4 regions of the Paenibacillus sp. FSL R7-0163 genome follow, and region 2 is predicted to be linked to each of the others. Evidence: riboswitches for the same ligand, from Rfam matches in the RefSeq annotation. Region 2 holds a riboswitch; each other region holds the start of a gene.
What was found. Region 2 has a riboswitch for cyclic di-AMP ahead of NST45_RS26565 (C40 family peptidase). Riboswitches for the same ligand answer to the same signal wherever they lie in the genome.
Positions count from the first base shown of each region.

Region 1: another riboswitch for cyclic di-AMP. It lies ahead of NST45_RS01905 (TrkH family potassium uptake protein); the one in region 2 lies ahead of NST45_RS26565 (C40 family peptidase).
Region 3: another riboswitch for cyclic di-AMP. It lies ahead of NST45_RS24515 (hypothetical protein); the one in region 2 lies ahead of NST45_RS26565 (C40 family peptidase).
Region 4: another riboswitch for cyclic di-AMP. It lies ahead of NST45_RS16250 (KamA family radical SAM protein); the one in region 2 lies ahead of NST45_RS26565 (C40 family peptidase).

Region 1 is NZ_CP150224.1:439,356-447,033, forward strand. It holds gene uvrC (excinuclease ABC subunit UvrC) at 1-1,091, shown strand, start outside; gene NST45_RS01900 (CPBP family intramembrane glutamic endopeptidase) at 1,191-2,867, opposite strand; cyclic di-AMP (ydaO/yuaA leader) riboswitch at 3,188-3,363, shown strand; gene NST45_RS01905 (TrkH family potassium uptake protein) at 3,428-4,786, shown strand; gene NST45_RS01910 (TrkA family potassium uptake protein) at 4,800-5,471, shown strand; gene NST45_RS01915 (IS110 family transposase) at 6,155-7,270, opposite strand; gene NST45_RS01920 (LysR family transcriptional regulator) at 7,502-7,678, opposite strand, start outside.
Region 2 is NZ_CP150224.1:6,050,911-6,058,588, reverse strand. It holds gene NST45_RS26580 (cytochrome c) at 1-252, opposite strand, end outside; gene NST45_RS26575 (GNAT family N-acetyltransferase) at 380-865, opposite strand; gene NST45_RS26570 (C40 family peptidase) at 1,055-1,507, opposite strand; cyclic di-AMP (ydaO/yuaA leader) riboswitch at 1,552-1,694, opposite strand; gene NST45_RS26565 (C40 family peptidase) at 2,057-2,485, opposite strand; cyclic di-AMP (ydaO/yuaA leader) riboswitch at 2,543-2,681, opposite strand; gene NST45_RS26560 (hypothetical protein) at 2,899-3,729, opposite strand; gene NST45_RS26555 (M1 family metallopeptidase) at 3,741-5,747, opposite strand; gene NST45_RS26550 (YwhD family protein) at 5,851-6,357, shown strand; gene NST45_RS26545 (AbrB/MazE/SpoVT family DNA-binding domain-containing protein) at 6,436-6,909, opposite strand; gene NST45_RS26540 (PBP1A family penicillin-binding protein) at 7,115-7,678, opposite strand, start outside.
Region 3 is NZ_CP150224.1:5,583,145-5,590,822, reverse strand. It holds gene NST45_RS24525 (hypothetical protein) at 383-835, opposite strand; gene NST45_RS24520 (hypothetical protein) at 876-1,397, opposite strand; gene NST45_RS24515 (hypothetical protein) at 1,412-1,966, opposite strand; cyclic di-AMP (ydaO/yuaA leader) riboswitch at 2,035-2,199, opposite strand; cyclic di-AMP (ydaO/yuaA leader) riboswitch at 2,619-2,808, shown strand; gene NST45_RS24510 (hypothetical protein) at 3,061-3,477, shown strand; gene kdpA (potassium-transporting ATPase subunit KdpA) at 3,694-5,370, shown strand; gene kdpB (potassium-transporting ATPase subunit KdpB) at 5,387-7,420, shown strand; gene kdpC (potassium-transporting ATPase subunit KdpC) at 7,476-7,678, shown strand, end outside.
Region 4 is NZ_CP150224.1:3,630,003-3,637,680, forward strand. It holds gene NST45_RS16240 (ABC transporter substrate-binding protein) at 1-601, shown strand, start outside; gene NST45_RS16245 (AraC family transcriptional regulator) at 741-2,408, shown strand; cyclic di-AMP (ydaO/yuaA leader) riboswitch at 2,457-2,598, shown strand; gene NST45_RS16250 (KamA family radical SAM protein) at 2,739-3,905, shown strand; gene NST45_RS16255 (YafY family protein) at 4,048-4,959, shown strand; gene NST45_RS16260 (DinB family protein) at 5,043-5,558, shown strand; gene NST45_RS16265 (YdeI/OmpD-associated family protein) at 5,615-6,184, shown strand; gene uvrA (excinuclease ABC subunit UvrA) at 7,264-7,678, opposite strand, start outside.

The DNA of each region.
Region 1 (7,678 bases), 1.2 Mb from region 2:
CTTATGTGACGCAGTATTACAGTGATAATCCCGCTTTGCCGCAGGAGATTCTGCTGCCGGATGTGCTCGATGAGGAGTCTCTGGCTAATAAAGAGACTAAACCTGAGATCACGATAGCTGCTCCAGCAGAAGCGGATTTACAACAGGGTGAAGATACTCCTGAATCGGCTGAAGAGGCTGAGGCACGTGCGACGGCGGCGGAGGAAGCTGCTGCAGCTGGGATCGTGGATGCCGCCGGCGGCGCCTCCATTCTGCAGGAGTGGCTGGGCATTAAGGTGCTTGTGCCACAACGCGGCCTTAAGAAGCAGATGGTTGGCATGGCCTGTCAAAATGCAAGAGTGGCTATCGACGAGAAATTCCGGCTGATTGAACGGGATGAAGAGCGTACCTCTGGAGCAGCGATCAGCTTAGGTGAGAGCTTGGGTCTTGAACGCTTGAGCCGCATTGAGGCGTTCGATAACTCGAACATTCAGGGAACTAACCCGGTCTCAGCGATGGTTGTCTTCATTGATGGCAAGCCTGCACGAAAAGAGTATCGTAAATATAAGGTTCGTACGGTAGTGGGTGCGGATGATTATGGAACGATGCGCGAGGTCATTCGGCGGCGATATGAACGGGTATTGAAGGAGAATCTTCCGATACCGGATCTTATCGTGGTCGATGGCGGGAAAGGGCAAATCTCCTCTGCTATTGATATTCTGGAGAATGAGCTGGGATTATTCATTCCGGTCTGCGGCCTTGTTAAGGATGATAAGCATAAGACGGCTCAGCTTTTGGTTGGAGATCCGCCAGAACCTGTCGCGCTAGCCCGGGACAGTCAGGAATTTTACCTTTTGCAACGGATTCAGGATGAAGTCCATAGGTTCGCGATCACCTTCCACCGTGAACAGCGCGGGAAGTCCATGGTTACCTCCAAGCTGGACTCTATACCTGGTATAGGTGAGAAGCGCCGTAAAGCGCTGCTTAAGCATTTCGGATCGCTTAAGAAAATTAAAGAAGCCTCCGTGGATGATTTCCGTACACTTTCTATTGGAGAAAAGCTGGCAAGACAAATTCTTGATGCGCTCAAGGACGAAGAGCCAACCTCATAGCAATGGTGACAAAAGAAAAAGGGTATCACAGCAGCGACTAAAGCTGCTATGATGCCCTTTTTTTAAATTTGGTTATAGGATGTACACTATTTTATTTTCTTAAATCAAAGAAGAAGGCTCCACCGGCTTAGTCTTCTGTGGTGGATTAAATCGATAGACGATGTAAGCGACTATGAATGGCATAATAATCGCGAAGATACCCGCGCCTACATTTACGCTCTCCTTCATAAAGATCAGCGTAGCGCCCATCAGGATGCTGTCAAACACGACGTGGCTGAACATGACAGCAATAAATCCGTAACGAAGGAAAATATAACTGAACAGCAGCCCGATTACGGTCAGCTCAATCGGACGGGAGCTGATGGGATAGATCGGATATAACGTATGGCCAAACGCCCAAACCAGCGTGGTGATCAAGCAAGCGACGAAAGTGTTTCGGAACACCTTTTTCAGCATAGGGATTCCGAAAAAGCGATAAATGGCTTCCTCAGATAAACCAGCGAGCCATGCGACGATAGGCAGAAGCCAAGCATATCTCATGTTATAAGGAGACTGGGTGGCGTCTGTAGTAGACCAATTGTGCAAGGTAAACGATAATATGATGAACATAACCGTCTGCACCCCTAGCAGAACGAAAGCCCACATGTATCCAGCCCGGATACTATCCAACACATATTGTCCATAGCCGGGCTCTTTGGCGCGGGGCCAAGGGTTCATGCCTCCCTCTTTTCGCCATAGGCCATTGCCGCCCACTAAAGAGAAGTAGAGCAAGGAGGACATCAGCAGGCTGTACAAAGCATAAATGATAAACATAATGACAGAGGTAATCTGTGCTTCTAGCCCTTCGCCTGTTGATTCAGGCAGCATATTATAGGTGCTGATCATCATGATTACAAAATAGGCTGAGCTTAGGAATACCCCACGTTTAAAGGAAGTATGCTCTCTTCTAAGAATACTGTAGACGAGTGCCAGAATTCCTAAAATCAGTGTGGGTATACCGTAACCGAATAATGTCAGCTTTTCCGCTAAAGAGGTCTGTCCTTGTACGTAGGAGGTATGCCAAGCCGGTGCAGAGAATCCGGCATTAAAGCTGGAGACCTGCTCTCCACTGAAATCAAAATAATAGTGCAATAAGGATTCGCCGACCTGAACAGTGCTATCCGTATACACCAGCCCATGGCTTCCTGTATTCGATTCAATTTGTAGCTTGGCAGGATTTACTTCCCATTCCTGAAGCCAAGGACGAGCAAGATTCTCCTTCTGCGCTAGAGTGAGGTCAGCTCCCTTGTCCTCTTTTGCACCAACGGAAGCGATGCCTGACCCCTCTTCGGAGGCAACTTTTGCAGCCTTTGAGAAAGCGACAATCTTACCGTTATACATATTGAGGTCAACGATGATTTGCGGCTCTTGCTCCGCTGAAGGAGTAAGCGTTGCACGAAAGACATCAAAAGGATATTTTTGATCCAATTTTTTCTTGGTGTAGTCCTCCACAAGCTTCTCGCGAGACATATAACCATAAAAGGAAGAGTCCGTCTCGTAAAGTACATTCCATTGATCGTTTGGTGCTTCGGTGTAGTTGAGCTTATGTTCTGCAAATAATATGGCTTGGTCACGGGCTTCTGCCTTGCTAATGACGGTGGTATCTTCACCTGTAGGGCTACTAAGCAGTGAAGGGGAAATCTGAAACATAATAAATAGAATAAGACCGATAATGCCCGAGATGATGAGCCTCTTGGAGAGGGCACGTTGCTGTAAGGGCTGGCCGACGGGATTCATGTAACGCCTCCTTGTTATGTACTGACAATGTTATGTTCCATTATAGTATTAGTGCCTGGTTGGTTACAAAAAACATTATATGTTCTTTTTATGGGTAATAGAGATAGTATAGAATAGTCATGTGAATTTATACCATGAATTTTATCGTGTTCATTTCTGCACGAATGATGAGAATCGGTGTAATTGCAGGGAAAACACGGAAAAGTGATGAGAAAAGGCACTCCTTTTGATGCAGTCTCTTTAAACCGCATTTTTTCATGCGAATGAGCATTAATTGTGTCTTTGTGAATTCACTAAATAACGTATATAATTTGTATGCAATTGTATAGTAGCCGAATTTCTGGTGAAAACGGGGGAACCATAAGAAGTGATGAAAAGTGGAGTGTACACGATAAATGGCACTTTCATCAGGGGTGAATTTCGTTCTGGGAACGAATAGGGCAGCCTGCACAGTCCGAATCCGACAGCTAACCTCGTAGGCTAATTTACTGCAGGAACCAAGTCAGCATTGGTTTTCCAGTGCTTTTTTTGTTGGAATTTTTGATAAGAAGGTGAGCAAAGTGGCTTCACAGTTTCGCAGGATTTCTGAATTTAAGTTTCTGAAGCTCTCGCCGCCGCAGATACTGGTGCTTGGTTTTGCATCGATTATTCTGATAGGGGCCTTGCTGCTTATGCTGCCCATCTCAAGCACAAGCGGGAATTCCGTGGAATTTATTGATGCATTATTTACTTCAACTTCGGCAACCTGTGTAACAGGGCTTGTTGTGCTGGATACCGGAACTTCGTTCACGATTTTTGGGAAAACCGTAATTATGATCCTGATCCAGATCGGCGGCTTAGGTTTTATGACCATGGCCACTCTATTTTCACTGGTGTTAAAGCGTAAAATATCTTTGCGGGACAGGCTAATCCTACAGGAAGCCATGAATCAAGGCTCTATGGAAGGAATTGTACGACTGATCCGGAGAGTCCTTATATATTCTCTTGTCATAGAAGGCTGTGCCGCCTTGCTGCTGTCTATTCGCTGGGCTTTTGATATGCCACTGGGAAAAGCGATTTATTTTGGCATATTTCATGCGGTGTCTATGTTTAATAATGCGGGGTTCGATATTTTTGGGGATTTTCGCAGTTTAACTGATTATGTATATGATCCGCTAGTGAATATTATTGTGATGTTTCTGATTGTCTCCGGCGGGATTGGTTTTATTGTAATGTCAGATCTGGTGGAGTTTCGGGTAACCCGCAGGCTGTCTCTACATAGTAAAGTTGTCCTGTCCACCAGCACAGGGCTGATTCTGATCGGAGCTCTGGTTATTTTTATATTCGAGTTTACTAACACTCGTACCCTAGGTTCACTGAATTTTGGCGGTAAAATATTATCGGCCTTCTTTCAATCCGTGTCTCCCCGTACGGCTGGCGCGAACACAGTAGATATTGCTGGACTTCGGCAGGCTACACAATTTTTTATAGTGATTCTTATGTTTATTGGTGCTTCTCCGGGCTCAACGGGCGGCGGGATCAAGACAACAACCTTTACGATGATGATTGGTGCTGTAATTGCTATGCTGCGTGGACGGGAAGATGTTGTGTTGTTCCGTTATCGGTTGGCTCAGGAGCGCATCTACAAGGCATTAACGATCACGCTGCTGGCTTTGTTGTTAATCGCCTCTGTGTCGATGATACTCTCCACAACTGAAGACAGTAATTTCTTGGCAATCTTGTTTGAGACGACCTCCGCCTTTGCTACGGTAGGACTGACTATGGGGCTAACTCCGGAACTGTCAGCGATCGGTAAGATTCTACTCTGTCTGACGATGTTTGCAGGTCGGCTGGGTCCACTAACCTTAGCGTATGCACTCGGTCCCAAACAGGGTAAACCACTGTATAAGTATCCGGAAGGTAAAATAATTATTGGATAGGAGTTAATTAGAAATGAAAGCACAGCAATTTGTAGTAATCGGCTTAGGTCGCTTCGGTTCAAGCCTGGCGCTTGAGCTGATGGAAATGGGCTACGAGGTGCTCGGCATTGACCACCATGAAGAACGCGTGGAGGAAATGAGCGATCAACTGACGCATACGGTAGTAGCAGATGCTACAGATGAGGGAATTATGCGCTCGCTTGGTGTAAGGAACTTTGATTGTGGGATTGTTGCGATTGGTGACAATATGGAGAGAAGCATTCTGGCGGCCATTTTGTTGAAGGAAATTGGAGTCAAGCAAGTGGTGGCTAAGGCAATCTCCATCCTTCATGGCCGCGCACTGTCGCGGCTGGGGGTTGATCGGGTTATTTTTCCGGAGCGGGATATGGGGATTCGTGTGGCACACCAGCTGGTGACGCCCAATTTGCTGGATTATATTGAACTGTCCAAGGATTATAAAATTGTCGAGCTGACCGTACCGTCCTGCATGAACGGCAGAAGCTTGTCTGATTTAAATACAAGAGCTAAATATGGCTGCAGTATTGTTGCCCTGAATAGGGAAAGTGGAATAATCGTCGCTCCAACTGCCCATGATTATTTAAGTGAAGGCGATGTTATGGTACTCATTGGTCCTAATGAAAGTATTGACCGTTTTGAGAGTGAAGTTGTGAACCAAGAATCATAGGAAAAGAAGCTGACTCAAAAGTAGTGAATTCTACTTGGGGGCAGCTTCTTTTTTATGGAGTAAAGAGTAGGAAAAGTAATGGATTTCACTATGCCATATGGCTATAGACCACGCGTAGTGTTCTAATATATTGGTTTGTGCGGTTGACGAGTTGTTAGGTGTGATATTCGTACGGCTGTAGTAGATGATTTGTGGTATCTGTGACGGTGGAATATGGGCGATATGCGTTCTTTGTTTGTACGATGTACAGAGTGGGTGTAACTAATTAGGGAAAACCTCCCTAAAAATAGCCGCTATTCGCTCTAAATGAACGACATTAGGGAATTCCTCCCTAATAAACAGTGGGATTCCTTTATTAGTTACTCAATCAGCCGAAAATTGGGGAAGTTTTCCCTGCTATGAACGAATTAGTCAATTCCCCTGTTTTCCCCTTTAAACTAGAGGGTTTTCAATCCCTTGGGCACAGAGACAAAATGCGAGTCGTCGGCTGGCAATCTGCTATCCGTGGGTTGGTTACCACATATTATGCCTACGTCGAAGGAGCTTCCGTAAACTAATTTCGCACGTTAGATCAGGGATCCTGTGCACAGGGAATTCACGGATTCTCCTCGAACCTTTCTCTTTGTCTCCATGCCCCAAGGATTCAAATCTTTTGGGTATGTTTTTATTTTTTTTCGTTTCACCTACGCCATTTTTCGTTCTGCCTCTACCGCAATCGACCAGATAAATCCAATTAACTCACGACCCACTGCTGCCATGGTTAAATTTCGGTGTTTCCCGCGTCTGACTAATTTTAAATACTTGCTGTGTAACCGTTCTTGGGCTTTCCACGACGTTTCATGGACATGAATACTCTGGCCCTCAAGACGCACTGCTAAATCTCCCTTGACGGCAGGGCGGTGACGGTAACTCCATGCGGACTCCACCAGTGCGCGCCGCACTCCGGAATTTCCGACTTTTGTAAGACTCCCTCTTTTGGTACTTGCTCCCGAGGAATATTCCCGTGGCACGAGTCCCAGGTAACTCATGAGCTGAGCCGGTGAACGAAAACGTTCGAAATTTCCAATCTCGACAACTAAAGTCATAGCTGTCAGCAGGGCGATTCCCCTCAGGCCTTGCAACGCTTGAATGACAGGTGCGTAAGGGCAGATCTGTGCTTCTTCTCGCATTGCGGCTTCAAGTCGCTTGATTCGCTCCTCCACTTCCCGGAGCTGTTGCAGGGATTCGGTAAATACCCGTTCTTGAGCTACATTATTAAACTTCAGCATAGAGAGCCATTCCCGGTACCTTTTGGTCCAGCGTTTTTTCATACCCTCTGGCTTGTGAATTTGGTGGCGCAATAGAAAATGAATGAGCCGTTGCCGAGCCCGATGTAGGTCTTGCCTAGCATCTTCTCGTGCACGAATGAGATCTCGTAAAGCTTCGAGTTCTGGCGTTGGCACATAGATCGCAGTCAATTCTCCAGCCCGGTGTAACTGAGCCAGTTTTTCTGCATCCCGTCGGTCGGTTTTTATGGCATCTCCGGGACGCTGTGGCATACGCGAAGGTGCAATTACCACACAGGAAATTCCCATCTTCGTCAACCAGCGGTATAAGTCGTACCCCGTAGGCCCGGCTTCATAGCAGACCTCCAGTGTAATCCCTGAACCTTTGAGTTTCCGAATCATTCGAGCCACTGCATCTGGGGTATGGGGGATGGCTCCATAATATCGTGCGGGTTCCCGACCCTCATCTGCAATCGCCACCGCAATTTTTTCTTTAGACACATCCAAACCGACGTATTTTATGGTATTCTTCATAGTAACAGCTCCTTTCGCATGTAGCTCTGTAATGGTTGTCCTTTTAACTTCCATTTTAACCTACGGTGTGCGAAACAGGGGCTGCCTTTCGTTCATCATAACTAATTATAAGTCTGCTGAACAGAAATCTCTAAATTTCAGGGAGAAATTCCCTAATTACGCAATAAGTGCTTCACTTATTGCCTCATTTGGAGATCAATAGGTGCGCCCCTTGATTCATTTGGTCCGGCTTTACTGCTCACGTTCTGTCAGAAACATCTCTTCGGTTACTTGCACCAGACTGCGAGCCGCCGTGCTCATGCTTCCATCGTCACGGTAAATCAGGCAGGTGGTCCGTTGAGTCTGCTCCAGCTCCTTGATATGTAGGGACACCAGTCCGCCGCCGTTCAGCAGCTCTGGACGCAGATA
Region 2 (7,678 bases):
GATTTCCTCAGCGTCATGCTGGCCGCCTTCATTCTGAAGACTTGGTCCAACTCCACCTTGAAGCTGATCGCCGTGACAGGTGATACAGCTGGCTTTCACGGTTGCTTCTGCCTTTGCTACGTCCAGTTGAACTACCGGCATCGTGGGCTTATTTTCTTCCGCTACCTCTTCTTTACCCGGAAGTGTAAACATGAGTACTACCGCAAAGGCACAGGCGGCAAAAAACAAACCGCTCATGATCCATTTCTGCATCCCAATTCGTCCCTTCTATGTAAGCTGCTCCCTACATTATAGCTTATGGTGAAGCGTTATCATAGGGTTTGTGACAAAAAAATGAACGAGAATACAATCATTCTTATGAAATATATGGTATTTAATATCATTTGTCATAGACCATGCAATAAAAAGGTTTATCTCCTGTAGGTGTGCGGCGTTCATACGTATCTGTAATCGTAAATCCACATTTTTGATAAGTTCGTATGGCGCGTTGGTTCCAGGTCAGGACTTCTAGATCTATCTCACGATGAGGATAACGATTCAAGGCTGTCTGGACGATGGCATCCACGAATAGTTTGCCTAAACCATGGCCGCATAGATCGGGGCGCATCCCAACTCCTAAACGAACGACTCCTTCCATCGGGAACAACTGTGCGAATCCGCACAATACCTCTTGTTCATTTAATATGGAGATATATTGTTCCTCCCGGAGCTGCAGATCACCAAACTCGATGCCAAGAGCCTGCATCTGCTCCCACCGCATCCAGCCATAAATATTATATGGAGGCGTATAGCTCCACTTACAAATAGCTTCTCCGTGAATTGCCTCCATAGGAACTACATGAAAAGTTACCGAGGGATTTATCATAAAGTCATCGATCTCCTTTCACGAGGACATTGCTATATTACTAATTATATACAAAATGGGGGAGGTTCGACTCAGAAACTTTATATGAGAGAAATGTTTTACAAATTATGAGAGGGGTAAATAAGTAATAAGACAAAAAAACAAGCTCTCCTCCAAGAGTTACCTTGGAAAAGAGCCTATGTACGTTACTTATTGCACATCATCATTGTCTTCCGATTCAGCAGCAACCGATTGGTAAGCGTCTGTGCTCATAATGCGCTTGGCACCAACGTAGCGTTTCACGTAGTAGCTATCACTCAGAGAGCTAATCGTAACACCGCGTGAGGTAGAAGCGTGTGCGAACTTACCTTCACCGACATAAATGCCGACATGGGAGACACCTTTGCCACTTGTATTGAAGAATACAAGATCTCCGGCTCTTATATCATCACGGGAGATTGCTGTGCCCATTTGATATTGGGAACCTGATTGGTGTGGAAGGTTAATGCCAATCTTATCAAACACATACATTGTAAATCCGGAGCAATCAAATCCGTTAGTGGATATACCGCCGGATACGTATTTAGTACCGATGGCCTTGTCAATCACTTTATCCATTTTGGAATCTGCGAAAGCGCTTCCTGCTCCGATGGTGAGGATGATGGAAAAGCTTAGTACTGCTGCTGCTAACTTCTTCTTCAAAAGTGTATACCCCTTCCAAATGCCTACGAGGTTAGCTTAAGGGTTCGGTTGAAGGTCCCCTATGACCCCTCTATATAATGGAGGTCAATTCACCCAAAGTTGGTTCCCCCGTTTTCCTAATAGTTAGGAAACTCGGCTCATACTGTTGATTAGGATTAGCTTGTAATCAATACATGACAAAACCTTTGTAAATAACAACTTAATGATTACAAAAATGTTACTAAAATCTCACTGCGCTAATTGTAACAAACAGAAAGCCGCTTGGCAATCGTTTTTAACATATTAATGCAGAAAAATTGGCATTTTTACGGTAGAAAGGCATATGTAAGCGTTAATAATGACCTAATTTTTAATATAATTGCTATTTTTATCAAATAAACGTGTTTCAATTGGGCTCTAATAGTGTAAAAATATATTATGGAATAAAGAAAAACCCGAATTTGATTACGGGCATAATCAGATTCAGGTTCATATAGTTGTAATTGTGAGGTTATAGTTGTGAGGAAGGTTTCAATCGAAGGCTACAGCTTGATAAGCTGAAGTACTCATTACTCTTTTAGCGCCAACATAACGATTGGCCCAGTAGGCCTGACTGAGTGAAGTGATGGTCACTCCACGCGAAGAGGACGATTGTGCGAATTTTCCGTTTCCAACATAAATGCCGACATGGGATACTCCATTGCCAAGTGTGTTAAAGAACACTAGATCACCAGAACGCAGATTGCTTTTGGATACAGCAGTTCCAACGCTATATTGAGCTTTTGATGTACGAGGTAAAGTAAGCCCCACATTCTTGAATACATACTTTGTAAATCCAGAGCAATCAAATCCGGCAGTGCTTGTACCTCCGGTTTTATAGGCAACTCCAATAGTTTTTGAGATTACAGAGTCCATTTTAGAGTCGGCAAAGGCGCTTCCTCCACCAATAGATAACGCCATTACAAGTCCTAGCGCCGCAGCGACGCATTTTTTTCTTAAATTATGTCTTTTCAAAAGATGTACTCCTTCCAAGGCCTGCGAGGTTAGCTTAAGGGTTCGGTAGAAGATTCCCTATGATCCCTGTAAAGCGAGATCAATTCACCCAAAATATGGTTCCCCCACTTCCCGGTGCAAAGGAATTAGGCGTGTTAAGCACCAGAGAATGACGTTTCGACAGTTACACTTACGATAAATACATTTAGTTATGTAGGAATCGTTTCAATTGATTACAAAATTGTTACTAATAGCACAGGACTTATTGTAACAGAGCTTTTACGATTTTGCAAATACTCTTAAGTTATCCGTAATGAGAAAAAGTCCCAGCTCCTGAATACAGGAATTGGGACCTTTTTATTATGTCAAATAAGGTTGATTTATTGTGGAAATGCTTTGCTACGCCATAGATGATATTGTGCAGAGATTCCCCACATTTTTAAGAGCGTAGAAGGTAGTGGTGAGATTTGCCGTATTATAAGTGCCAGTAGGCCGGGACAGAACAGACCCGTCAGTCCGCACACTAGCAGTAAGAGCAGGCCTCCCGCACCAAGTACAATGGAAACACCTATAGCAGGAATCAGTGACCGCAAGCAGATGAACAGGGAGGAGAACATTCCTGTACCGCCGGTGTAACCAAACTGCATATATAGAAGAAACAGGCGCACGATAAAAATATATATAAGCCATGCCAATACGTATGGTACTAAATGAAGTAACAAAGCGTAGTTAAACAAAGAGGATAAGAACAGCCCGTACATTTTTGGAGCAAGCCAGTACAGCGGCAGCAGGGTCAGCACCCATTCGATTAGGCTAAAGACTAAGACAGGTAGTCCATAGATCTTCATGCCAGGGAAAAAGAACAGTCCACGCTCGCCCTTTCGCTCCTGGTGGAGCTCATGCAGCAATCCTGCCCTTATGAAAGGGGAAAGCAGAAGTCGCAAGACAACAAGCGCCAGAAGCATCCATAACCAAGTGCGTATCGCAGGGTCCGTATTCAAGCTGAACTGTCCCTCGATATAATACAACAGTCTGCCCATACCGCTGCCTCCGGCGTCTTTATCCGGATAGCGCAGTAGAATTGGAATAATAGCAGATCGGATGAAACCATACATAAAGTAGCCCCAGAGCAGTCGGTAGATGAAGAGCAGAATTAAAATATAAAATTGCTCCTTCATGCTTTGCCAGCCGCGGGTTATCGATGTTCTCACAATCATTCACCTCACCAGACAAGAGTTCCGAGCACGGTTTCAAGTAGTTTAGTTACACTTAATGTCCAGCGAGAGAGCGTCTTGGGCTCTATTTCCGCCAGCCTAAAGTTGTTTAGATGTTTGCTCTCCAATAAGATGGAATGTTCAGGGTCAATCTCAGCAGAGAGAAGAGGCTTATCGCTTAACAATTGAAACGTAGTCTCTACTCCTTCACCGTTCCAGACCCGCTGCACCGAAGAGCTGTCGGCGAATGTAAATTTCACGGGAACATCAACGTAATGGCTCCCTTTGTTTGAAATCTTCACTAATGATTCGTAGCTTGGAGCATCGCCGCTGTTATTTTTTTTAAAAGTAATCGTATCTACTGAGAAGTCAGGCGCTCCATCACCATAAATGTAATCATCGAAATAGGCCTGCCATGATTTTTTGGTTACCTTCTCAACGACTTTCTGAAAATCTGACGTAGCAGGATGCTGGAAACGGAACTTACGAGCGTAGGAGGACATGATGTTGTTCATTGCTTTGGTACCTACCTGGCGTTCGATATCTTTAAGTACAAGCTTGCCGCGGATATAAACATTTCGGCTATAGGAATCCGCCCCTGCATATTTCCACGTTTCCAGATTTAACGGCTCAGGTATAGTCACCAGGCTGGCCTGTAAAGGCAAATTAGACTTGATACCGTATTCTTGCTCCATAAGTCTGTCTTCGGCATAGGAAGTGAAGCTTTCATCCAGCCAGGCCTCCTCGAATTCATTACTGGCTACCATACCGTAGAAGTATTGATGGCCGATTTCATGAATGACGGTTCTTTCAAGTGAGGTATCTGGAGAAGAATCCGCGGCCCCAAAGGCTGTAATAAGGGTAGGGTATTCCATTCCTCCAGCACCGTTGCCCTCCTTAGGTGGGACGACAATAGACAGCGTAGAGTAGGGATAAGGACCATACCATTTGCTGAAGTAGGTCAGGGCAGCCTTGGCAGCCTGAAGGTAACGCTCTTTTAAATCTTTGTGTAGTGGGTCGAGATACACCTTAATTCGTACTCCAGGCACCTCCGGCGTAGAGAAGGCTTCCTCAGCTACTGTAAAATCAGGGGAAGCGGCCCAAGCGAAATCGTGGACATCATCGGCGTAGAACTGATATATTTTCTGATCTTGTTTGAGCTTGGCATTTTTTACAGGAAATCCGGTCGCAGCCACCGTATAGTTGGAAGGGACGGCAATCGTTACATTAAAAATGCCAAAATCACTGTAAAACTCAGAGGTCCCGTGATACTGATGCAGGTCCCAGCCTTCTTCTTTAACTCCGCGTGTGCCCCTCGGCTCGTATACACTAAGCTTAGGGAACCATTGCCCAGCCATAACGAAGTTGCCTGAAGCACCCATGCGTGCAAAGATTTTGGGCAGCTGGACTTCATACTGAAGCTTAAGTGTTACACTTTCCCCACCATTAACAGGCTGAGGAAGATGTACCTTTAGGAGCGTCCTATCGTTGATATTGCCGTCATCAGGTTGGACATATTGCACTCTTTGCATTAGCGAAGTTCCTTCTGTCGTGCGCAGATCGGTCAGCGTCATATTTCCGAAGCCGTTCTCAGGCATGCTGTCGCCTCTGAGCGTCCCCCCGGATTCCTTCATAAAGGTGGTATCTGATGAGGCAAATGCATTTGGATACATGTGAAAATATAAATCACTTACTGGCTTTACTCCGGGGTGTGTCCAGGTTACTGTCTCAGAAGCTTTTAAGGTTTCTGTGTCAGGAACAAGCTGGACATCAATGTGATACTCGACTACCCGCTGGCTTAAAGCCTCCTCTGCCGGGACGGGCGCGCTCTCAGGCAATACCTGCTGTGGTACGGCTGCAGGCGCTGTGCCGCTGGAGGACTTGGCCTCTTTTGAAGCAAAGCTAGTAACAGAAGCTGTAGAGCTATCCCCTGAAAAGGCCCATATTCCTCCTCCCAGCAGCGCGAGGATGGCCAGGGTCGCAAAGATGATGTACTTTAATGACAGTGACTTCATAGTGTGATTCCTCCCGTGACAAGCATCTACGGGATGTATATGTTTGCAATCGCCGCATTATTAGCTAAAATTAAATTATTCGTAAGAGGAAGGGTGTGCACTCGTGGACAACATACAACCGGAGGGCAAGAAACAGATTGCCTTAAATATTGTGAACGCTAAAAGTAAACATAAAGGCTTTGGAGCAGGCTCTATAGATCTCAACAACGTTTCACCTGTCATTATTGATGGTGATGTGGCGGTTATTGATATCGGTGCCATGCATGCCAAGAGCAAAGTGGAAAAAGGAATTAAATTTTCCATGAATCGTGAAGATGTACCGAATGGAAGACAGGTTTGGGTGGTATGGGTAGCGGTAGACCGTACATTGGAAGCTCAATTTTATGGTGGAATCACAGCCTGTGAAATGTGGATTGATACAGAAGCGCGCCGCGGATGGAAAATTCTTGCCGAGCATGTCAATAAGCTGGATGCAGCTCTTAAACGCAAGATCGATGTGGCAGGGCTTGGAGCCATTGAGAAGTCGGCTCTCAAATCCCTTCTGATCTCTCATAATGAAGCATGGTGGAATGCATCCTCAGATGAGCTTAAAGCTGCACTGACTGAATAGTATAGGAGCCTCCAGAAGGGTTATCCGATATAGAAAAAGCTTCGACCTCCGGAAATAGGAGCGTCGAAGCTTTTTAATTTATGATTTGCTTGTGCTGCTAAGCTTGCGTTTGAGCTGACTCACTCTGGCTTGGCTAATCCCGAGGATTTCTGCAAGTTCTTTTTGGTTGGCATAGGGATGATCTTCAATAGCTTGTTCCAGACGTTGGCACATTTCCTCTGTCTTTGACTTTCGGATACTGGTGTTTTGCTCCGATGCCTCAACAACAAAATCTTCACGTGACTCTGGCAATTGAGACATGCGTTCAGGATCGACAATTTCTTTTAGACAGTTGCTACAAATAAACTGCTCTTTATAGTAGGTGACATGGTCGTGGCTTCTGCAAAATGTACACTCTGTCGAGGTGTACTTCCTAAGGACGATGATTTTTTCGTCTAAAACAAAAAATTCGATAGGATCACCAATGTCGATATTACGCGTCATACGGATTTCTGCGGGAACCACAATTCTCCCAAGACTGTCTAAACTCCGGATCATGCCTGTATCCTTCATCCCATGTCCCTCATTTACATCATTATATTTTGGTTTCTAATAACTATTATAGCAGTAATTGAGAGTTAAGAGAATGGGGTAAGCATAATAAATAAAACGGTTACATCCCTTATGTGATAAGTGATATTTGAATTTGGAAATCCTGTTGTTACTACAATATATAACTTATAAAAAAAGAAAAACCCCTTCAATATAAATGAAGGAGCTAATTCAACCACCAGCGTTTAATGTTCTTCCACAGGGAACGATTCTCTTCAGCAGGATCTACCTTGCTTTGTGTGTCATCGACAGCAGGAGCGGAGCCAGTTCCATGCAGTTCGCAGTATTCGGTGGGCTCAGTTCCACTAATAAAAGTTTCCAGTTCTTTGTCGGGACATGCTGCTGTAGCAAGTTTGCCGGATTGCGGATTGACGTATACGCTGACTATTCCATCTGGAATAGGGAAAATTTTTGGAGGGACATTTTCCAGCGCTTTTTCAGTAAATTGGGCGAAAATGGGGGCTGCACGCCGTCCGTCGGTAGTTGCGATGTCGCGCCCCTTGTCGTAACCAACCCAGACTGCAGTTGATAGCTCCGGGGTGAAACCTACCATCCAGCCATCTGTATCCGTGGTGCCGGTCTTGCCGGCTACCGGACGTTTAATTATGGAAGCCACACGATTACCCGTCCCCCCAGTCTCGAATACTCCCTCCATTAAACGAGTCAGTACATAGGCAGCTGAAGGTTCTACGACGGTTACTCCTTTGGGTTGAGGTGCTTCATACAGGAC
Region 3 (7,678 bases), 470 kb from region 2:
TTGTATACGAGCTGATATAGCTAACGGACCCAGCAACACTTAAATGCAACAATCATCGAGATTTGGCAAGATATCGGACACAATAGTCGCTATTGGCATGAAAAACGGTGAATTAGTAGCTCTTTTAACCAAATAGTTGCACTGGAGTCCGATACTATGCTCAAAAGGCGATAAACGTGCAAATAATGTCATCTGGGTCCGTAAGCCTTGCCTTGGTGGAAGATGATTAGGGCCTGCTTGAAGACGATCCGAGACGCTCATCGCTCGGGATTTCTACTGGAGTCCGAACGCCGGCCAAATTTGAGGAAAAGCTTCAATTAAAGGCTCCTGAGTCCGTTAGATGCTTCATGCGCTTAAAGATCGTCTGAATTCTAGTCAGTGACTAAATTATAGAAAGATTTGCGCTCGTTCGTATATCCGCTTGGTCGGTCATCTGCTCCCGTACAGCTCTAAGCTGTGCTTTCAGTGCAGGAACACTTTTTTGCAGAATAATGCTTATTTGAGAAAGAGGCAGCTTTAAGCCGTACCACAATACCTTCACAAGCTGTTCCTCCCAAGGTAATCCCTTAGCCGATAGAAGAGAGCGCCGGGCAAAAGAATCAGCACACTGGCGAATACAAGTGCGGTAAGCGTGGATAGAGAATAACTGAGGGTCGAAGTTATCCTGACGATATATTTTATGAAGCTCTGTGAAGGTGCGGATAGTAACCTTGTCTGCCTCATTAGATTGTTCTAATAACATGGAACTGAGTACGTAGACTTCATTAGTATACTTTTGAACACACTCTGCAAATTTAGCACTGTAGGTGGACACGGGAGGTAAGGGGTCAGGCATGGTGAACACGATCCTTTCAGAATGAGAGATTTGCTTGAATCTATAATATAGAAAAGTAAGAGATGGATTTATTGATAAGATCGGCGGTGTCTGGTTCCGGGCAACTGTGTTTCTGCTGGGAGGCAGTGGAAAAAGCTTTGGAAGGTTTGTAGTAGAGCCGTTCACTTCTGGAATTGCTCCCCCCAGCTGCAACACTGTACAGACGCCCTTGCTGAATATGCCCAGCCAAGGATTTACCCTGGAGCTTGGCCTTTAAATCCTGCAAAGCACCCTGAACTAGCTCAAGCTTAACCTGCTCCCAATCTGAACCTTCGCGGCGGACCTTATCCAGCGCTTCCTCAAGACGGCAATGACAGATAGCCCGTAAAAAAGAACTCCATTTAATGAGATCGAAATTTTTGGTGTTGGCAGAGATTAGACAAGCCCCCCAACTGCAACCTCCCTTACAGGTGAGCTTCAGAATACCATAACGGCAGCCTTCAGCCCCTTCCATTCCATAGTGAATAGGCTCGGGTTCATCCAATACAAATACTTCAATGCGGGATAGTCTGCGCTGGTCCATAGTAGGGTTCCTCCTTAGATTTCCAAAAGCTTTAAGTCTACCTGATGAGTGACACTAGCCTTTTCTACACAGGCGAGCATTTCCATTTTATTCTCACAGACTGCGGTATGCTCTAGCCATAGTCGGAACTTCTCTTTCCGTATAACAGATAGATGTAAGGGAAAGGTGCTGCGGGATCTCAAGACATACCAACCGGCGCTTACATCTTTCCAAGGCTCCTTGAAGGCTGTAAACCACGGGAGTTTTTGATGCGATGACCAATCCTGCTGCTGTTGTTGTTCTCGAATTTTTTTATATATTTCATATACAATCTTAGAGTCTAAACAGTCTTTACAAGAAGAAGGTGTACTGAATTGGCGAAGGGCTTGGATCTGGTTCTGGCCAAATGCATAACCTACAATGTACCTGTGATTATTTTCTTCGAACCACAAGGCCCCGAAACAAACGTAATTTAGACTTATCGGCTCAAGCAGCCCTTGATGTATCCCTAAATAATAGTGCTTCAAAACATTCACCCCATCCAGCGTGCTATCACCTAATAGGCTCAGGTAACGCAAAAACCGCAGCAAGAGGAGGACCTCTGCTGCGGTTTTGGATTACAGGCAGATATACCTGGGCCAAAGCGTGGCGGATCAAGGGTCTCTCTCTTTACGCTTACGAGGTTAGCTGTCGGATTCGGACGGTGAGAGTCGCCCTACCTATTGAGACTTACGCAGTCTCCTTTGGATTCACCCCAAGTAGGCCAGGTGGCCTGATGGTTCCCCCGTTCCCTGCGAATGCAGGAACTCAGCGTTGATTGTTTTTCATGAATTAGATTCAACCCGAATCATACTCTTTTCAAGATTTTCTGTAAAAAACGGAAAATGTTCTTTTAGAGCGATTTTAACCATATCCTGCCGACTACGACTGAAAAACGAGGTAAATAGGTATTTATGGCGTGTTATCGCGCCTCTTTCTCGCTCAACCTCAGCTTCTTGCGTTTCTACCTATAAAGGGAATTTGCAGTATTTTCGCTCTAAAAAGGTGAATAAAATCACATGGGTTATAGATAGCGATTAAACGCTCGAAACTCGAGTAAACAAGAGATATAGAGAGATTAGATATCAAGTAAGCGCTATCTAATGGGAAAATAGTTTTTAATTTGCATTATTTTGGCATCATTCAGGTTTTACAAGTCTTCGTGCATAAGAGTATGATTACTCCTGTTTCAACGACAATCGAATATTTGATCCGCTTAATTTCCGATAAGGAAAGCGGGGGAACCAACAATCGGCAGCCGATGTGAGAGTCGGAAGCTGATTATGGGGTGAATCCTGTAGAGGGTGCGAGTGAGCTCGCATCTATACAGGTAGGGCGACTCTCACCGCCCGAATCCGACAGCTAACCTCGTAAGCGTATGGAGAGAGGATGAGTGCAATGTGACCGCTAGCGAGCCACAGAGGAGATCCTTTGTGGCTTTTTGCTGTGCTCTTAGAAGCAAAGCATTTATGGAGGCCTCCCCCAAGAGGTCGCTAAATTCATCATTAGCGGTATTTGTAAGGCAGCGTCTAATGACGTGACACAACCGAGCTTTAGGTTGTGCCCGAAAATGACGATAGGTCAACATCCTTTCGGAGATTTTCGTTGCCTCCTTGTTGTAAATGAGCAGGAGGAGAAAAAAGAGATGACGGATCAGAATGAATATGTGCTTGTATGTGCGCCTACAAAGGCGGGAGAACATTTCATTAAACTTCTGAAGTTCAGGGGTATTAAGATGGCGGGATTAACCAACAATCTGGCTGAGAAAGCTTTACTAGAGGAGCTCGGAATCGAGCAGGTTATTCTAGTGGATACCCGCCATCAGAGCACTTGGTTTCGCCCATCGTTCCCGGTAGGCAGGGTATATCTGTTTGAGAGCAGCTTTCCGCTTTGCTGCCGCTATATTCAGATGTGCCGTACCTGGACGACACAGCCAATTTTTGTGATTACAAGTTCTATAAATCCTAGATTGGTCTATAAAAGACTTGGTGCGAGCTATGTAATCTATTCCCATAGTGGTGATGCTGATTTTCTAATCGATAGATCACCTCATCAAGGATAATGGAAGGAGTGCGGAAGATATGATGGATCTGTATATGGTGGCTTCGTTAGCTGTAATTTACGGGTTATTTTATGGCTTTATGCGCTGGTGCGCAGGTGTAGTTGAGGATACGGGGAGGGATAAGCTGTGATTCTAGTAATCGCTGTTACCCTACTGTTGTTTATATATCTGGTTTACGCGTTGATTCATCCTGAGAAATTTTAAGGAGGGGCATTCATGGGCATTTTGCAAATAGTCGTCGTAATTGTAATTCTCATCTTGTTGGTCAAGCCGATGGGGACGTATTTATATCATGTATTTTCTAACGAACCGAATCGTACGGATCGCTGGTTTGCAGGCACAGAGAAAGGTATTTATAAGCTGATCGGCCTGAAAAAACGGGACGGAATGTCCTGGAAGAAGTATGCACTCAGCTTTGTTTTAACTAATATCGTACTGGTTGCTTTCAGTTATATTTTTCTAAGATTACAGCGGGGATTGCCGCTGAACCCGAATGGAATTGCCGATATGGAACAGACGCTTTCATTTAATACGGTGATCAGCTTTATGACCAATACGAACCTGCAGCATTATAGCGGGGAGACGGGACTATCGTATTTTTCACAAATGGCAGTCATCACGATGATGATGTTCACGTCTGCAGCGAGCGGATTTTCTGTTGCGGTTGCTTTTGTCAGAGGGATTACAGGACAGAAATCAGTCGGAAATTTTTTTGAGGACTTCGTAAAAGCACATATTCGTGTATTCATTCCATTAGCTCTGCTAGTTTCATTGGTGCTGGTAGGATTGCATGTGCCACAAACGCTCAAGCCATCGCTTGAGGTCACTACACTCGAAGGGCAGACGCAACAAATCGCTATCGGTCCAGTCGCTTCTTTGGAGTCAATTAAACACTTAGGTACGAATGGTGGCGGCTTCTTCGGAGCCAATTCAGCGCATCCTTTTGAGAACCCTAATCCACTTACGAACGTTCTGGAGATTCTCTCTATGTGGATGTTGCCAGCCTCTTTGCCATATATGTACGGGTTGTTCGCTAAGAACAAACGTCAGGGCTGGGTGATTTTCACAGCAATGATGACCTTGTTCGTTCTGCTGCTGGGGCTGAATTATTATGCGGAAACTAAAGGGAATCCCGCTATTAATGCGCTGGGGATCGAGTCTTCGCAAGGCAGCATGGAAGGTAAAGAGGTACGTTTTGGGATCCCGCAATCTTCGCTGTTCACTTCGGTAACAACGGCAGCTACGACAGGTAGTGTTAACAATATGCATGATACGCTGACACCGCTGGGTGGCATTACCCCTCTGGCCCTAATGATGCTCAATAACGTCTTCGGGGGAAAAGGTGTAGGACTAATCAATATGCTGATGTATGCCATCATGGGCGTCTTCTTATGTGGACTAATGGTTGGCAGAACACCAGAGTTTCTCGGGCGAAAGATAGAAGCCAAGGAGATGAAGCTGATTGCGATTGCTATCCTTGTGCATCCGTTCATTATCCTTGTACCAACAGCAGGTGCGTTCTTAACGGGCTTGGGCAACGGTTCCATCACGAATCCCGGATTCCATGGACTTAGCCAAGTGTTATATGAATATGTCTCTTCTGCCGCGAACAATGGTTCAGGATTTGAAGGGCTTGCGGACAATACCACCTTTTGGAATGTTACAACCGGGATCGTAATGCTGCTTGGCCGTTATGTCTCTATAATCGCAATGCTGGCAGTTGCAGGTTCACTGATCCAGAAGAAGCCGGTTCCTGAGACGATTGGCACATTCCGCACAGACAATGGTCTGTTCACCGGAATTCTGATTGGTACGGTAGTGATTATCGGTGCGCTGACGTTTCTGCCGGTCATTGTGCTCGGCCCGATTGCAGAATATTTGACCTTACGGTAGGAAGAGGGAGAACAAGATGAGTACTGTAAAAAGAAAAAAGCTGCTGACGGGACCCATACTCCTAAGCGCTGTAAAGGATAGCTTTATTAAGCTTAACCCGGTGACGTTAATCAAAAATCCGGTCATGTTCGTAGTCGAAATCGGCACGATTATTGTATTGCTTATGGTACTGGCCCCCGGATATTTTAATGCAGAGAAATCGGTAGGCTTCAATATCACGGTGTTGTTCATTCTGTTATTCACAGTGCTGTTTGCCAACTTCGCTGAAGCGCTGGCTGAAGGCCGCGGGAAGGCCCAGGCGGATTCGCTTAAGAAAACGAAACAGGATATCACAGCTAATAAGCTCGTTGGAGGGTCTGTGAAGACCGTTTCTTCCTCCGAGCTGCGGAAAGGAGATATCGTGATCGTCAGTCAGGGAGAACTTATCCCTGGCGATGGTGAAGTGATTGAAGGGCTGGCCTCCGTAGATGAATCGGCAATTACAGGTGAATCTGCACCTGTTATTAAGGAAGCCGGCGGAGATTTCGGCTCAGTCACAGGCGGCACCCGGGTAGTTAGTGATGAGATTAAAGTCAAAATTACCAGTGATCCCGGTGAGTCATTCTTGGATCGGATGATCTCCCTCGTTGAAGGGGCGAAACGTCAGAAGACACCCAATGAAATTGCACTAAATACACTCTTGATCAGTCTGACGTTGATTTTCCTGATTGTAGTAGTGACCTTGCGGCCAATTGCGACTTATCTGGGTGTTGATCTAGATATTCCTGTTATGATCGCCCTGTTGGTCTGTCTGATCCCGACCACAATCGGGGGACTGCTCTCCGCTATCGGGATAGCAGGGATGGACCGCGTCACACAGTTTAATGTCCTTGCTATGTCAGGGAAGGCCGTTGAAGCTGCCGGCGACATTAATACAATGATTCTAGATAAGACCGGTACGATTACTTTCGGAAACCGGATGGCGAGTGATTTTGTGCCAGTTGGAGATGAAACGGAAGCTGAGCTTACGGCTTGGGCAGCTATTAGTTCGCTAAAGGATGAGACTCCGGAAGGACGTTCTGTTATTGAGCTGGCTAAGAAGCTGGAACGCAGCTATGACAGCAAACTTGCTGAAGGCGGAGAGCTCGTAGAGTTTAAGGCTGAGACCCGGATGAGTGGTATAGATCTGCGGGATGGACGATCTGTTCGTAAAGGGGCAGTCGATTCCGTGAAGAAATGGGTACAGTCGAAGGGCGGAGTCATTCCCGCGAACCTCGACAGTAATTCCGATGCTATCGCCCGGATGGGGGGGACCCCGCTTGCTGTTGCGGTAGACAACCGGATTTATGGACTTATTTACTTAAAGGATACAGTTAAGCCAGGCATGAAAGAGCGGTTCGATGAGCTGCGAAAAATGGGAATCAAGACTATCATGTGTACAGGGGACAATCCGCTGACCGCAGCTACTATTGCCCGTGAAGCAGGGGTAGATGATTTTATTGCAGAGAGTACACCTGAGGATAAAATAGCGGTTATCCGCCGCGAGCAGAACGAAGGCAAGCTGGTGGCAATGACTGGTGATGGTACGAATGACGCACCTGCCCTCGCCCAAGCTGATGTGGGCTTAGCGATGAACAGCGGGACCACAGCCGCTAAGGAAGCAGCAAACATGGTTGATCTGGACTCCGATCCCTCGAAGATCATTGAGGTTGTAGCTATTGGTAAACAGCTACTGATGACGCGGGGCGCGTTGACAACGTTCAGTATTGCGAATGATATCGCTAAATACTTCGCAATTATTCCGGCAATGTTCATGCTCGCTATTCCTGAAATGGAAGCCCTGAATGTCATGGGATTGGGTTCACCTAGCTCGGCAATTATATCTGCATTAATATTTAATGCGATTATTATTCCGCTGCTGATCCCATTGGCGATGAAAGGTGTCTCGTATAAAGCGATGAGTTCTACGAAGCTGCTGGGACGTAATATTTTTATCTATGGTTTAGGTGGGGTAGTCGTTCCTTTTGCGGGCATCAAACTTATTGATTTGCTCGTAAGTGTATGGATATAACAACGGATTAACTAATCATTGAAAGGGTGAGAGCATCGTGAATAACAGAAAATCGATTGCGGACGCTGAAGAACAGTTGTCATCATCGAAGGGTGCTAATTTCTTTATTATATTACGGCTATGTCTAGTGTTTGTTGTTCTTTGCGGAGTGATTTATCCTCTGACTACTACAGCGATTGCTCAAGTTCTGATGCCATCGCAAGCAAACGGCAGTCAGCTGAAGAATGACGCTGGAGTTGTTGTGGGTTCAGAACTCAT
Region 4 (7,678 bases), 2.4 Mb from region 2:
GATCATCTATGCGGGCACAGATGAAGCTGATTTCGAGCAGCTCTCCAAAATTGCACCAACGATAATATTTAATACCTTTGCCCCACTCCAGGAACGTATGCTGGACATTGGTGGAATTGTTGGTAAAACGACTGAAGCAGAAGCATGGCTTGCCCAGTATAAAACCGCTGAAGAGAACATGTGGAAGCAATTGAAATCCGCAGGCATGAAAGAGGGCGAAACGGCTGCGGTCTTCACTTATTATCCAGGAGACAGACTATTTATAATGGCAGCAACCGGACTTTCACAGGTACTCTATGGGGAGAATGGCTTCAAGGCAACTCCAGCTATTCAGAAGATACTTGATGAAGGTAAAGGGTTCCAGGAAGTATCCATGGAAGTCCTGAAAGAATATGCCGGAGACCGGATATTCATCTTGACTCCAGTGGCAGAAGAAGCAAAACAATCCACAGAGAATCTATTAAAGAGCCCTATCTGGAAGAGCCTTCCTGCCGTCAAGAACGGATATGTCTATACACAAGACATCATGAAGACTTCAAGTGATGCGACAACAAGAGAATGGCTGCTTGGCGAAATTCCACAGCTATTGAATATGAAATAACCTTCCGAGATGAAGTGTTTAACACAAGGCTGATAAAAAACTGCAAGAAGCATGTCAACAGCTGTTGATATGCTTCTTTTTTTTATATACAATGAATTCATTGATAATCATTCTCACCAAATGAACGGAGGCTGAACCCATGCTGCATACATCATCGTCCTGCCCCCCACTCCACTCTCTGTTATTTCAGCTAAACGAGGCCGAACTGATGATTCAAGCTGCCGATTCAAGCTCTATAACGCGTACAACCCAGGACTATACCCTTCTCATATTTACTGGAGGGAACGGACAATTGAACCTCGATGATCAAAGCGTGATACTAAGTACGGATAAATGTTATCTACTATCTCCTGGAATCTCCTATAGTACGAACAACCAGGAGCTGACGTTGTATTATTACCTCATCACCTTTACAGCAATTTATACAACCAAGCATCCTAAACGATATTCTGGAGAGCTGCTTTCCGGCAGACGGGAGTTAATTGTGCACCCGTTCACCAAGGTAATCCGACTAGTCGAAGAGCTGCTCATGAACAGGAATAATACCGATGATGTACAACAATTCAAGCGACAATTAAAATTCCAAGAATTGCTGCTGCTACTTTTTGAGCATAATTACCCTTCCAAACACCTGCCAAGTCCTACGGAATCCGTAGAAAAGACCATAACATTCATTCAGGAGCATTATACAGAGAGTATCACCGTGAAGCAGTTGGCTGAACGGGCGGGGATATCGATCTGGCAGTATACACCGATCTTTCAACAGCTTACGGGTAAAAAGCCGCTTGAATACCTGACGGATCTGCGTATTAATCATTCCAAACGATTCCTGCAGGAATCGACTGAACCACTGCGGGAAATCGCCAGACTGGTCGGCTTCTCGGATGAATACTATTTCAGCCGCCGCTTTCGGCAAAAAACAGGAGTTACACCCGGACAATATGCACATCAGCAAGGTCGTAAGCTTACCGTCAAGGATTGGACGGGTCATGAGGTGGAAATTCCTGAACGAGCGAAACGTATTGTCTATCATGGCGAGACACTTGGCGACCTTCTCGCGTTAGGTGTAAAGCCTATCGGTGGAGATGAAGCATTCGCCCGGAACAGCGTCTATAAACATCGACTTAAGAAGCTCGCCAACGTCGGGTTTCCACTGGACCCGCAGTTGACCGCTTCCCTAAACCCAGATTTGATCATTTTGGCAAATAGTGATGAAAGAGCCTACAGAGCAGTTTCTGGTATCGCTCCGACACTCACCTTTGATTCATTTGCGCCTCTCGACAACCGAATGCGGACATTAGGCAGTTGGCTAGGTAAACAGCGCGAAGCGGAAGCATGGCTGGAGTCATTCACAATCAAAAACGCAGCCATGTGGCAGCAGCTTTACTCGACAACTCTCCAAGTTGGAGAAACCGCCTCTGCTTTGGTCTATGATCATGGAGATCATCTATATGCTATGGGAATGTCCGGATTCTCCACTGCGCTTTATGCCCCATGTGGTTTACAACCGACCGAAGAGATTCAGGCCATATTGGACGAAGAGTTAGGGTTCGCCGAAGTGGATCCAACACGACTGCCTGCCTACGCCGGAGATCATATCTTCATGTTCATTCCGGAACGCAAAGACTCGCGAGCTGCAATGGAACGACTACTAGACAGTTCACTTTGGAACAGTCTCCCGGCAGTACGTCAGGGACATGTTTATCTGCTCGACGGAAGCAAATGGAACTCCAGTGATGCGTTAACCCGGGAGAAGCTGCTAACGTTGTTGCCTAAACTACTCGGCGGAAGTAGCGCTAGCAATTGAAGGTGAATCTAGGATTCTCTTTTGACTTTTCAAAACTTCATAGGGTATACTTTATCTACGCTTAATTTCCAACTTTTACAGTTGAAAAGCGGGGGAACCAGTTAATTGGGGCGAATCATTGAGCATTAGAATGTAGGGTACCATCTTACCCGAGTCCGTCAGCTAACCTCGTCAGCAGTGGATGGGTCTGCTTTTCATGTTATTTACATAACCAGAGACCCTTGCTAAGGGTCTCTTTTTGTGCTTTTTTTGGACCCTGCTGGCAGTAGATTGGCCTTTGACACTAAGGCTCCCTCATTTCTCACACTACGAGACAAAGGAGAGATGTACGTGCAAAAGGTAAAGTACTTCACGGATATTAACAAAATAGCTATGTTGTCTGAGCTGGAAAAAGAGAATCTGAAAGAAATTACAGAAAAATTTGTTTTTCGTGTAAATGACTACTATCTGTCTTTGATTAACTGGGATGATCCAGAAGATCCCATCCGTAAGCTGGTTATTCCTAACGAAGGTGAACTGCTGGAGTATGGGCGCTGGGACGCCTCCGATGAGGACACGAATTATGTGGTACCTGGTTGTCAGCACAAGTATAGAACCACTGCACTACTGATTGTATCCGAGGTCTGCGGGGCTTATTGCCGCTACTGTTTCCGTAAGCGTCTGTTTCGAAATGACGTGAAAGAGGCGATGGCTGATGTCTCTCCGGGCTTGGAGTATATCGCAAAGAATCCGGAGATTAACAACGTACTTCTTACGGGCGGGGACAGTTTAATTCTCTCCACACCGAAGCTAAGATCCATTATTGAAAATCTAAGAAGCATTGAGCATGTTAAAATCATTAGACTAGGTTCGAAGATACCCGTATTTAATCCGATGCGGATCTCTGAAGACGAAGAGCTGCTGGAGCTGATTCGTACTTACTCTACCGAAGACAAACGAATCTATGTTATGGCGCACATCAATCATCCTCGTGAAATCACACCTGAAGCCAAAAAAGCATTTAAAGCTCTCCACAACGCAGGGGCAATTGTCGTAAATCAGACTCCCATCCTCAAAGGCATCAACGATGATCCCATTATTTTAGGGGAACTACTGGACCGACTTTCATGGGCTGGCGTTACACCCTACTACTTCTTTGTGAACCGGCCCGTTGCCGGAAACCGGGATTTCGTATTACCGCTCGAGCAAGTCTATCAAATTGTAGAAGAAGCCAAAGCTAGAACCTCAGGACTTGGCAAAAGAGTACGCTTATCCATGAGCCACACCTCAGGAAAAATAGAAATTCTCGCCATTGATAACGGGAAAGCCTATCTCAAATACCATCAATCCAGAGATCAGGAATACGGAAAATTCATGATTCTAGATTGTCCAAAGGACGCCGAATGGTTCGATGACCTGCCTGGGAATGAGCAATATTGGACCCCACCTGTGAAAAAAAACGATGCTATTATTTCTGTTAATCATTTATCAGAGCCTGCGGATTTAATCTGTAAATAAATTAATCGGCTCTGTCAGACTCTGTCATAGGATATTTCTTCATCACCAACAACAAAACTCCTCCCTCCCAAAATTAGCCCGAAAAAATCTATGATATAATCACGCTGTAACACGAAATGAACTAATGGGTGGGAATGCACACATGAAATTGGAACGATTGATTTCTATGATCTACAAGCTATTGAACCACGAAGTTTTATCTGCCTCCAAGCTGGCTGAAGAGTTTCAGGTTTCCCAGCGAACAATCTATAGGGATATCGATGTGATTTGTGCCGCTGGCATCCCGGTCGTAACGTATCAGGGTACTAAAGGTGGATATGGCATTATGGACGGATATAAAATGGATAAAAGCCTGCTCCGTTCGTATGATGTCACTTCTCTGATTACTGTACTTAACAGTCTCTCTTCCGTGTTTGAAGATGAGCATACGCAAGGAACCATTGAACGGCTGCAAACGATAGGAACGGAGCCACAGACTTCTAGTCTCGCGGTGGATCTTGAAACCCGGCGTACGGATCCTGACGCACTTCCTCTTTTACGTGCGGCTATAGCGGAACGAAATGTTGTCCGTTTTGATTACATCAGTGTAAAAAATGAACGTACAACCCGTGAAATGGAACCAGTAAAGCTTCATTTTAAATATAGCAACTGGTACATCTATGGTTATTGCCGGGCTCGGCAGGACTATCGAGAGTTCCGACTTTCCCGGATGCTGAATTTGTTCCTGACGCAGGATACCTTTCATTCGCAACATGAGGTACCCAAAGAGGCTGGCTGTTCAAACAGGGCAGATCAGGTGGAGGAAATAGTGATCCGGGTAGGCCCTGAGGCTTTGGCAGAAGCTTTGGATCAGTTTCATCAAGTCGACAAGGAATTTCATTCCGATAAAAGCATGACGATGCGAATTCCTGTGTATAAGCCATTGGAAGCACGTTGGCTTTGGTCCATTCTGCTGAGTTTTGGCAGCGGCGCCGAAGTCCTCGAACCCCCTGCATTGCGAGGTATTTTAAAAGAGCAGCTTCAAAACACACTCAAACTTTATGAAGAAGTATGACAGTCTGATGTCATACTTCTTCTTTTATATTAACTACAGTAACAAAAAACAAATCCATGACCATTCAAAAGGAGAATGTACGAATGACAAATTATCCAGTAGAAATGTTTAAATACCACACATGGGCAAACCAAACTATCCTGGGGAGAATCAAGGAACTCCCGCCTTCTGTGCTAAGTCAAGAAGTGAACAGCCCATTTCCCACCATCGCTCATGCCCTTAGCCATATCTATGCGGTTGATACGATGTGGTATCTTGTATTAACAGGCACTGCCATGCCAGAGGCTTTTCAACAAAGTATCCCGCTAAATTTGAGCATTCTAGATTCTGTGGATGAATACGTAAATATCTTTGCCCAGCTATCAGAACAATACAAAGCATGGTTACACAACCAATCCGATTTGGAGCAAACCATTCTGCTTGACAATCCATTCGCCGGAATCCGCCAAACACGCCTATCAGAAATTGTGTTGCAAGTCGCCAATCACGGGACTTATCATAGAGGCAATGTATCTACTATGTTACGGCAGTTAGGCCACGCTTCCACCATGAATGACTATTCTCTTTTTTGGTATCAGGTAACAGCGGAAGCTATTTAAACACTAATGGGCAATCTGCCCCACTCCATACCTAGAAAGGAAATTGTATTTTAATTATGGAGATTGAAAATCTAATTACAGTAAAAACGAGAGAAGATTTAAGAGTTTGGCTGCAGGAGAATTGTAAGACTGAACAATCTTGTTGGGTACTCGTTTGTATGACGCCAAACCCAGAAACGTTGCTATATTTGGACGTAGTTGAGGAATGTTTGTGTTTTGGATGGATCGATGGAGTGAAAAAGAAAATTTCGGAAACAGAGCTGGCGCAAAGACTCTCTCCCCGAAGTAAAAAAAGCTCTTGGACTGAATTGAACAAAGAACGGGTCCGCCGCCTCGAAAAGCTGGGGTTAATGAGTGCTGAAGGAAAACGGATACTTCCTGATATGAACCCTGATTCTTTTATAGTAGATAAGATTATAGAGCAAAGGCTAAAAGAGGACAGGCAAGTATATGAGAATTTCCGGGCCTTTCCCCCCCTTTATAAAAGAGTTCGGATCGACACGATCCAAAGCAATAAACATCAGCCAGATTTATTTAAGAGTAAATTAGACAAATTCATAACAAACACTAAAGAAAATAAAATGTACGGGCAATGGCATGATAATGGACGTCTGCTCGATTATTAAGCTGCGCTAGATGCATGATCTCCTGCTGAGGCTTTCGGACTCCAATGACGCTATTTACTAATTTATCGCCTCTTCAGCAATCCATCGGACTCCAGCGCAGCTATTCCTTAGAAACTGGCTCTTATAAGGCGTTTTTTTCGCCAATAGGGGCTATGCGGTCCGATAATACTCCAAATGACGGATTTTCCTGCATTTAAGGTCTGCTGAGTCCGATACGCCGAAGAATGATCATTTGCTGGACTCCTGAGTCCGACACCGCCGAAGTATGATCATTTGCTGGGTCAACTGCTATTGCTATTGCTATTGCTATTGCTATTGCTATTGCTATTGCTACTGCTACCACTACTGCTACCGCTACTGCTACTGCTACTGATACCATGATCTCCTGCTGAGGCTTTCGGACCCCAATGACGCTATTTACTAATTTATCGCCTTTTCAGCAACTCATCGGACTCCAGCGCAGCTATTCCTTAGAAACTGGCTCTTATAAGGCATTTTTTTCGCCAATAGGGGCTATGCGGTCCGATAATACTCCAAATGGCGGATTTTCCTGCATTTAAGGTCTACTGAGTCCGATACCGCCGAAGCATAGTCATTCGCTGGGTCAACTGCTATTGCTATTGCTACTGCTACTGCTACTGCTGCTGACACCATGATCTCCTGCTGAGGCTTTCGGACTCCAATGATGCTATTTACTAATTTATCGCCTTTTCAGCAATCCATCGGACTCCAGTGCAGCTATTTCTTAGAAACAGGCTCTTATAAGGCGTTTTTTTCGCCAATAGGAGCTATGCGGTCCGATAATACTCCAAATGGCGGATTTTCCTGCATTTAAGGTCCGCTGAGTCCGATACCCGAAGCATAGTCTTTCGCTGTCTGATGCTACCGTATCCTAATCATCTGCGGATCAAACACCATCGACTCATGATCATCTGTTATTCCGAAAGTGTTAAGTACGCGTGAATGGGATCGGTTCAAACGTTCAGACGAAGTTTAGAGTTGAGAGCAGTGGTTGGTTTAAGTTCAAAAAAGGAGGTGTCCTAGCCATTTTCATGGCTTTTGGACACCTCTTTTTTTGATTATAGCCCCTCAGCCAGAATCCGTTTCAGGAACATCCCTGTGTAGGATTCCCGCACTTCAGCAACCTGCTCCGGTGTACCTTCAGCTACAAGCTTACCGCCCACAACGCCACCTTCAGGGCCAATGTCAATCACCCAGTCGGACTCCCGAATCAACTCTAAGCTGTGCTCCACAACCACGACCGTATTTCCCGTATCAACCAATTTGCTCAATAAGGTATGGAGCTGCCTGATGTCTGACGGATGAAGGCCTGTTGTTGGTTCGTCGAGCAGATAGAGGGTATGGTTTTTGGAAGGTTTGCTCAACTCTTTAGCCAGTCTAATCCGTTGCCCTTCACCACCAGATAAGGTTTTGACAGATTGTCCCCATTTAAGGTAACCGAGACCCACCTCACACAACGTCTCGATTATCCCC